Linked DNA regions of Pigmentiphaga aceris. The protein of the gene in region 3 interacts with the protein of the main gene of each other region in a pairwise test. Links are inferred from orthologs where the notes say so. Each region holds a gene or a part of one and is shown on either strand. Other genes may lie near its edges.

Region 1 (2,941 bases), 2.7 Mb from region 3 along the record:
CCGCGGCTGGGCAAGATCAAGTCAGACGGTTGCGCGATAACGGCGGGTTGCGTGCGAAATACCGGGAGATACCCTGCATGATCGCGTCGGCCATGCGGTTCTGATAGGCCGCATCGTTCAAGCGACGCTCTTCGTCAGGGTTGCTGATGAACGCGGTTTCAACCAGGATCGACGGAATATCTGGTGCTTTCAGCACCGCAAAGCCCGCTTGCTCAACCTGGGGCTTGTGCAGACGGTTGATGCCACCGATTTCTTCCAGCACCGCCCGGCCAAGCTTCAGCGAATCGTTGATCTGTGCCGTGGTCGACAGGTCCAGCAAAACCTTGGCGATCTGCTGGTCCTGTGAACCCAGGTTGACCCCACCGATCAAATCGGCAGCGTTTTCCTTGGCTGCCAGCCAGCGCGCTGCCGTACTGGTTGCACCGCCTTCAGACAGTGCGAACACCGACGACCCATTGGCCGAGGGCTTGACCCACGCATCGGCATGTACCGACACGAACAGATCCGCCTGCACCCGGCGTGCTTTCTGCACGCGCACATTCAGCGGCACGAAGTAATCGTCGTCCCGCGTCAGCATGGCGCGCATGTTGGGCTGGGCGTCGATCCGCGCTTTCAGGCGGCGCGCAATGCTCAGCACTACGTTCTTTTCGTGCGTGCCGGCGGCACCGCTGGCACCCGGGTCTTCGCCACCGTGGCCCGGATCGAGCGCAATGGTGATCATGCGTGTGACATCGGGGCGCGGCGGCATCACTGGACGGCCCGGCACCGCTGCGCGCGGCGTCGGCACGGCTGGCGGCGGGGCGGCATCAGCGATGGCGGGCGGGACTGGCGGCGGCGCGGCCACTGACGGGCCACGTGCAATGTTGTCCAGCACTTGCGACATCGGGTCGGACTGACGGTCGTTCAGCAAGGCCAGCAGGGGGTCTTGCTCGACCAGCGGATACAGATCGAGCACCAGCCGATGTTGGTACTCACCAACCGGCTTCAGTGTGAATACCTGGGGGCGTGCGCCTTGCTTCAGGTCCATCACCAGGCGAACAACGTGGGGGCGGTTCTGCGCAATTCGCAAAGACGCCACAAAGGGATCGTCAGCCTGCACCTTGGACACCAGTTCGCGCAGGGTAGGGCTGATCTCCAGTCCCTCGATATCGACCACCAGGCGATGCGGGTCGGTCAGCAGGAAATGTTCAGCCTTCAACTGGGCGTCGAGTTCCAGGGTGACCCGGGTGTACTCGGCAGCCGGCCACATGCGCACGGCCATGATGGTCGCGGCCGAGGCCTTGCTGGGAATCAGGGGAACGAGCAGGCTGGCGGCACTGGCAGTGAGCATGCGCCGTCGCGTCGGGTTTGCTGCGGTATGGCGCTGGGTTGCGCCGGTGCTCAGGGCTTCGCCGTGGGATCCAGCGACGGGGTCGACGGTGGGGAAATTGCGTGTAGCCATGCGTGCCCTTTAGCCGTACTTGCCTGCAGTGTGGCGAGACGCCCCGACCCGGCGTAGGCAAGGGTGAGATCCAGGTCTGGGGGAGGAAGCACCCCTGCCGCTCGCTCTGCCCATTCGATCAGCACCAGGGCATCGTCGCGCAGCGCATCCCGGAATCCGGCGTCCAACCACTCGCGAGGATCGGTAAAGCGATAAAAATCAAAGTGATAGCAGTATAAGTTCGAAACTTTATAAGGTTCAACCAGGGTGAAGGTCGGGCTCTTGATGCGCCCGGTAACCCCGCAAGCCCGCAATAACGCACGAACGAAGCTGGTTTTGCCTGCGCCAAGCTCGCCATGCAGGTGAATGCGTCCGCCGGCTTGAACCAGCGGTGCAAAGGCTTGCGCCAATGCTTCAGTTGAGGTTTCGTCAGCGAGTTCGAGAGAGTAAGTGCTCATTTCACGGGCGCAATGGCTGGTTACGCCGGAAGAAAGGGAAGACCCTATTGTAGAAAGCGAGCCGGACGCTGACGGATAAACGGCTTGCGCTTGGTTACGGAATTGCGTCCAGACCAGGACTTATCCAGGCCTGGACGTTGTATTCACGCCAAGCTGCGACGCTTTCGCCAGTACATCAGGCCCATCAACACACCCATTGCGAGCACGCTCAGGACTGCACTTGCGTAGAAAGTGCTGGCCGGACCCTGCCATTCCCACAGTGCACCGGCAAGCAGATTGCCAAGCAGCACCGAGACACCGGTTGCCAGGCTCAGTACGCCGAAGGCCGTGCCGCGCGAGGTGGCGGGGGCGGTGTCGGCAATCAGGGTGGCCAGAATCCCCTGTGAGAAGCCCATGTGTCCGCCCCACAAGGCCACGCCGATCAACAGGGTGACAACATCAGTGGCTTGTGCCATCACGATATTGGCGGCGACGAGCAAGACCAGGCTGATCACCAGCAGGCCCAATCTGCCAAAGCGGTCTGCAAGAATGCCTACGGGGTAGGCCAGGCCGCCATAGATCAGGTGCATGAACACCAGCACCAGCGGCACCCAGGCGAGCGTGAAGCCGGATTGTTCAGCCCGCAGCAACAGGAAGGCTTCGCTGAAACGCGCCAGGCTGACAAGTACAGAGATGGCGATTGCAACCCACACCGCAGCGTCCAGCTGCAAGGCGTCACGCCAGCGCAACCCGGCCTTTTTGCTGCGCGCGGCGGGTGGCGTTTCTGGCTCCTTGATACCAACGACCAACAGTGCAACCGCCAGGAAAGCGGGAATGGTTGCCACCCAGAACACGGTCTGAAAGTGATTGTGGGTGGCCAGCATCAAGCCGATGGCGACCAGTGGGCCGACAAAGCCACCTACGGTATCCAGCGATTTGCGCAGCCCGAAGCTGCGACCGCGCATATGTGGCGGTGTGACGTCTGCGATCAGCGCATCGCGCGGCGCGCCCCGGATGCCTTTACCCACCCGGTCCAGAAATTTTGCCCCCATGATCGTCATGGCCGAATCGGCCAGCGGGAAGA
Region 2 (3,102 bases), 1.0 Mb from region 3 along the record:
AATGAACGTGGCGCTGAATATCTGCAGATAGATGAAAGGCGCAATCACCGAGGCGTGGCCGCGTTGCAGGGCGTTTACCTGCAACAAGTGGCCGATCAGGCCGGTGACGCCGGTGGACAGCAGCGCCAGCCACTGAATGGTGGTTGGCATGAAGTCATCGGCCAGTTGCGCGAATGCGATGGGCAGCATGGCGGTGACCAGAATCGTGCCGCCCATCGAACTCCAGATCATGGTGGTAAACGGGTTGTCGACGTGCATGCGTTTGGTAATCAACTGGACACAGGCAATCAGCACCGCGTTCAACAGCCCCAGCGCAATACCGAGCGGAGGCAGGCTGCCGCCTGGGCGAATGACCAGCAACATGCCGGCAAATGCGATGGCCGTGCCTACCCAACGATAGATCTGCGGTGACTCGCCCAGCAGCCAGGGGGCAAGCGCCAGCATGATCAGCGGTGCCACGAAGCCCAGTGCAGTGGCCTCAGCCAGCGGGACGTAGCCCAGCAAGGTATAGACGCTCAGGCTGGACCCGATCATCAGCGCAGAGCGCAGCAATTGCAGGCGCGGCACCTTGCTGCGCAAGATTCCCCAACCATGCTGTCGTACACCAATGGTGAGAGCCAAACCAAAGTGCACCGTGTATCGCATCCAGGCCACCAGCAAGACTGGCATGCCCGCCATGACCAGCCATTTGCTGGTGCCATCGAGTACGGACAGCACCCAGAGAGAAAGCGTCATCAGCCCGACGGCAAGTGCGGGGCGGTGTTGCGGAGCGTACGTCATGGGGTGTGGCCGGGGCTAAGGCAGTGCAGAAAGAAAGCGTCGAAGACAAGCGGGCGAAATGCAGGCAGGTGGAAATTACGCAAGTCAGGTCACGCCGTTCTCCGGGCGATTGCGCAAGTCGCGGGCGGCTGCAATGACTTCGCCGGCAGTCAGGCCGATGGGGCCAATGCCGCGTGCGGACAGGTCTTGTGCGGCGGCACCGTGCAACCACACGCCACCGCGCACTGCGTCGTCCATGTCCAATCCCTGGGCCAGCAGTGCGCCGATCATGCCGGCCAATACGTCGCCCGTGCCTGCGGTGGCCAGGCCTGCGTTGCCGCTGCCGTTGACCGACCAGCGGCCGTCCGGGCTACTGACCACCGTGCCAGCGCCTTTCAATACCACCCAGGCGCTGTACTTTGCCGCCAGGCGGCGGGCCTGTGCGACGCGGTTGGCCTGAATGGCGGCCGTGTCGCAGCCAAGCAATTGCGCCGCTTCGCGCGGATGCGGCGTCAATACCCAGGCCGCCTTGCGGGCAGGCACCCGTTTGGGATTGGCAGCCATCAAAATCAAGGCGTCTGCGTCCACCACCGTGGGGGTTTCGCGTGCGGCATGCAAGGTAGCGGCCAGCCAGTCGGCTGCCCCTTGATCAGTACCAAGGCCGCATCCAACCACCCACACGCCGATGCCTGCATCTTTTTTGCCTAGCAGGCTTGCGGCGGGGCGCAGCATCAATTCCGGTTGCAGCAGGTCGCAGCTGAGCGCGGGGTTGGCTTCGGCCAGCCCGACAAACACTTTGCCTGCACCCAGGTGCAAAGCCGCCCGGCTGGCCAGCAGCGCTGCGCCGGTCATGCCGTGGCCGCCGCCCAGCACCGCCAGGGTGCCGAAGCTGCCTTTGTGGGTGTCATGCTTGCGGCTGACGAACAAGGTTTTGCAGTCGGCGCGGCGGATCAAGTTGCCAGTGCCGATGGACTGATCATCCGAGGGCAGAGCGGCGGTTACCGCATCGGTGCCAAGCATGTCGACCACAACTTCACCCGCGTGGTCCTGGCCGCTGCGGGTGTGCAGGCCGGGCTTGTCGCGCAGGAAGGTCAGCGTGACATCGGCCATGAAAGTACCCTCGCGGGCTTCACCTGTGTCTGCGTCCAGGCCGGTTGGGATGTCGAGCGCAACACGCACGGCACCTTCCTGCTCATTTGCCCAGGCCAGCCAGCGGCGGGTGTCGGCATCCAGATCACGGTGCAGGCCGATGCCAAACAAGGCGTCGACAATGACTGCGCCCTTGGCGTCGCCTTTTGGGTCACCGCTTTGCAGAAGACCCCTGGGCAGATCACGCCAGGCGCGTTCGGCGTCGGCAGGGCGTTTATCCACGTTCAGCGCCCAGATGCGTACCGGCACACTTGCCTGATTCAGCAATCTTGCGAGCACCAGACCGTCGCCGCCGTTGTTGCCAGGACCACACAAAATGGTGACGGGGCGGCCGCGCCAGCGTTGCAAGATCAGCAAACAAGCTGCTTGCGCCGCACGCGGCATCAGGGTGTGAGGGGGCAGTGCAGACTGTGCGGCGTGTTCGAGCGCACGCAGTGCAGTCGAACCGAACAGGGGGTGAGATGTGGCGGCCATGGCGCGTGAGCAAAGTCAGATGACCATTCTAATGCCCCCCTGGCGCTGGTCGAGGTAAAATGCTGGGCTTAGCTTGTCTTATCCGTGCCCCACCACCAGTGACTTCTCCTGTGACCAACATCCTGCGCTTGTCCGGACCGCTTGCCCTGTCGTCTTTTCGCAAGGATCGCCTGTTGGCGAGCCTGCGTGATCTGGGCGTGTCGAAAGAGCTTCCAATCGCCGATATAGCAGCGCGATACGTGCACTTCGTCCATGCCGACCGTGCCCTTGATGCGGACGAGTCCAAACGACTCGACAGCCTGCTGGTCTATGGCGATCCGGCCCCGGCCAAGCCCGAGGGATACACCCTGCAAGTGGTGCCGCGCCTTGGCACCTTGTCGCCCTGGGCCAGCAAGGCCACCGACATTGCCCACAACTGTGGCCTGACGGCAATCCGCCACATCGAGCGCGGCGTGGAATACACGCTGGTGCCGAAGCGCGGCCTGCTGGGTGCCAAGTCGCTTGATGACGCCGCACTGGCCCAAGTGGCCGCGCTGCTGCACGACCGCATGACCGAAACCGTGGTCGACGCCCAGTTTGATGGCTCGGCACTGTTCTCTACCTTGGCTGGCAAGCCGATGCAGACCGTGGGCGTGTTGGCCGATGGCCGCGACGCGCTGCTGAAAGCCAACGTGTCGATGGGCCTGGCCCTGTCGGAAGACGAAATCGATTATCTGGCCG
Region 3 (2,967 bases):
GAACGCTGATCGGGCACCCCGTTGAACGGAAGCGCCCTGGCAAACGATCCCGCCTGAACGTATCAACCGAACACATCAACCGCACCCATCAACCGCACACCAGGCTCAAACCCCGTGCTTTGACGCCGCTTCAATCAGCGCTGCGATCTGTTCGGGTTGGGTACCGAAGCCGCAGACCAGTCGCACGAACACCTCACCGGCAACCAAGGTCTTGCCTGCTGGCAATGCCGAAGGATGCCAGTCGTAGAACACCGCGCCATCGACACGCAGGCGCGTGGCGAGTGCATGCGGCATGACCACGAATACTTCGTTGGCATCGACCGGCCATACGGTACCTACGCCCGGCACATGGTTCAGTGCCGCAGACAGGTCACGCGCCATGTGATTGGCGTGGCGTGCCAGGTCCAGCCAATGGCCGTTTTCCAGCCAGCCACAGAACTGCGCACCGAACAAGCGGCCCTTGGCGGCCATCTGCCCTGCCCGCTTGACGCGGAAGGCGAAATCTTCGGCCAGTGCGGTATCGAAGAAAACGATTGCCTCGGCCATCAGCGCGCCATTCTTCGACGCCCCCAGACACAGCACATCGACACCAGCGCGCCAGGTCACATCCGCAGGGGAACAACCCAGCGATGCGACGGCGTTGGCAAAACGCGCGCCATCCATGTGAACGTACAAATCGTTTTCATGCGCCAGTTTGGTCAACGCCGAAATCTCGGCAGGCGTGTAGACCAGTCCGCATTCCGTGGCCTGGGTCAGACTGAGCGCACGAGGCACCACGTTGTGTGGCGGATGCGGTGCTGTCGCCAAGGCTTGCGACAAGGCAGCCGGCCCCAGCTTGCCGCTGGCATCGACAATCGGTACCAGCCGGGCACCGCCACTGAACAATTCAGGCGCGCTCGATTCATCGTTGACGATGTGCGCCTGGTGGTGGCACAGCACCGAGCCCCAGGGCGGTACCAGCGCCGACAGCGCCAGCGAATTGGCAACGGTGCCGGTGGACACATAGAACACTTCCACCGGGCACTCGAACAGCTCGGCGATGCGTGCAGTGGCCTGCGCGCACCAGTCGTCCGCACCATAAGAGGCCGCCAGGCCGGCATTGGCGCGCACGATTGCATCCAGCACCTGCTGGGATGCGCCCAGCATGTTGTCGCTGCCGAAAATCATCGCATCAAGCCTTCTTGGCAGTGCGCTGGCGCACGGTTTCGTACAGGCAGACGGCAGATGCCACGCTGACGTTCAGGCTTTCCACCGAACCCAGCATCGGGATGCGAACCAGCTCGTCGCAGGTTTCGCGGGTCAGGCGACGCATGCCCTCGCCTTCGGCACCCATGACCCAAGCGATGGGGCGGGTGCAGTCGATGTCGTGCACGGTCTTTTCTGCCTGGTCGTCAGTACCGACGACCCAGATGTCACGCTCTTTCAGCGCGCGCAGCGTGCGTGCCAGATTGGTGACCGTGATGTAGGCGATCGAGTCGGCAGCGCCGCACGAGACACGTTGCACCGTGGCATTCAGGCCGACGGCGCGGTCACGCGGAGCGACCACGGCGTTCACGCCAGCGGCATCGGCGGTACGCAGGCACGCGCCCAGATTATGCGGATCGGTGATGCTGTCGAGGATCAGCAGGAACGGCACATCGGTCGCGTCATCGAGCATCTCGTCCAGATCGACGGCGAGTTCGACTTGCTCGGCAAGGGCCACGACGCCTTGGTGACGCTGGCCACGCGCGATACCGTCCAGGCGCATGGTTTCGACCGGATGCACGCGACGGCCAGCTTGTTCAGCCTGCTCGATCAGGGTCAGCATGCGGCGATCGCGCCGGGAGGCTTCAACGTAAATATCTTTGATCGATGCCGGCGCGTGGCGAAGACGCGCGGCCACGGCGTGGAAACCGGCGAGTACCTGGCTGGCAGCCATAGGAAGTCCTTTTTTCAGTGCGGGTCGGGAATCCGACATTAAACCGCAATTGCTTGTTTGCTTGCGCAATGCGCCCGCGAGCGCGCTTGCACAAATGAAACCGCCGCTGATGTCAGCGGCGGATCTTTACGACAAAGACATGCCGGTCGTGCATCGCACCACGCTGTCTGACAGCACGGCGCGATTGCACAAGCCGCCACTTGGCTTAACGGTTTTTGCGCGCCGAGCGCTTGGATGCAGCAGCACGCTTGCCAGTCTTGGCGCTGCGCGCTTCGCCGCCATAACCCAGCTGCCCACGATCCGGCTTTGCACCTGCCGCCTTGCGCACGCGATGCTCGGGTTCGCTTTCACGCTGGGCTTGCTTGCGCAGACCGTCGTAGCTGACCCCTTGCACCAGCTTGAACTCGATGCGGCGCGCTTCCAGATCGACCCGGGCAACCTGCACCTGAACCTTGTCGGTCAGGCGATAACGGATGCCGGTACGCTCGCCGCGCAATTCATGCAGCGAATCGTTGAACTGGAAGTAGTCGGTGCCAAGCTCGGACACATGCACCAGGCCTTCGACATACAGCTCGTCAAGGGTGATGAACACACCAAAGGTAGCCACGCCAGTGACGGTACCCGTGAAGGTCTCGCCCACGCGCTCGCGCACGAACCAGCACTTCAACCACGCTTCCACGTCACGCGATGCATCGTCGGCGCGACGCTCGTTGGACGAGCACTGCAGACCCAGGCGTTCCCAGATGCCGTGTTCGTGTTCCTTCATGTTCTTGGACGTGATCGTCGTATCGCCGACAGGCTCGGGCACATAGCGACGGCCGACCAGCAAGGCCTTGATCGCACGGTGCGTCAGCAAGTCGGGATAACGACGGATCGGCGACGTGAAGTGCGCATAGGCCGGGTAGGCCAAACCGAAGTGACCGACGTTGTCGGGGCTGTACATGGCCTGTTGCATGGACCGCAGACACATGGTCTGCAACAGCGCGTGGTCGGGACGACCGCGAATGCTGTCCAGGAAGGCCGAATAGTCTGCCGCCGTGGGCTTCTCG

The links.
Region 1: the proteins of rlmB (region 3) and tsaE interact in binary tests that used the Escherichia coli proteins (3 or more experiments, as listed by UniProt). The link is inferred for Pigmentiphaga aceris from one-to-one orthologs.
Region 2: the proteins of rlmB (region 3) and FXN63_RS14030 interact in binary tests that used the Escherichia coli proteins (3 or more experiments, as listed by UniProt). The link is inferred for Pigmentiphaga aceris from one-to-one orthologs.

The regions. Positions count from the first base shown.
Region 1 is NZ_CP043046.1:4,872,904-4,875,844, reverse strand. What follows is about bases 130-2,915. They hold tsaE (tRNA (adenosine(37)-N6)-threonylcarbamoyltransferase complex ATPase subunit type 1 TsaE), read right to left. Parts: upstream 1,879-2,915; coding sequence 1,381-1,878; downstream 130-1,380. Other genes in these bases: FXN63_RS21045 (MFS transporter), read right to left, coding at 2,022-2,915; FXN63_RS21055 (N-acetylmuramoyl-L-alanine amidase), read right to left, coding at 130-1,330. Outside these bases: more of FXN63_RS21055, read right to left, coding at 17-129; more of FXN63_RS21045, read right to left, coding at 2,916-2,941. UniProt on the Escherichia coli protein: Required for the formation of a threonylcarbamoyl group on adenosine at position 37 (t(6)A37) in tRNAs that read codons beginning with adenine.
Region 2 is NZ_CP043046.1:3,229,228-3,232,329, reverse strand. The notes cover bases 124-3,070. They hold FXN63_RS14030 (NAD(P)H-hydrate dehydratase), read right to left. Parts: upstream 2,383-3,070; coding sequence 865-2,382; downstream 124-864. Other genes in these bases: purL (phosphoribosylformylglycinamidine synthase), read left to right, coding at 2,493-3,070; FXN63_RS14035 (DMT family transporter), read right to left, coding at 124-780. Also shown: more of FXN63_RS14035, read right to left, coding at 1-123; more of purL, read left to right, coding at 3,071-3,102. UniProt on the Escherichia coli protein: Bifunctional enzyme that catalyzes the epimerization of the S- and R-forms of NAD(P)HX and the dehydration of the S-form of NAD(P)HX at the expense of ADP, which is converted to AMP.
Region 3 is NZ_CP043046.1:2,182,662-2,185,628, reverse strand. The notes cover bases 46-2,857. They hold rlmB (23S rRNA (guanosine(2251)-2'-O)-methyltransferase RlmB), read right to left. Parts: upstream 1,919-2,857; coding sequence 1,172-1,918; downstream 46-1,171. Other genes in these bases: rnr (ribonuclease R), read right to left, coding at 2,124-2,857; FXN63_RS09265 (threonine aldolase family protein), read right to left, coding at 106-1,167. Also shown: more of rnr, read right to left, coding at 2,858-2,967. UniProt on the Escherichia coli protein: Specifically methylates the ribose of guanosine 2251 in 23S rRNA.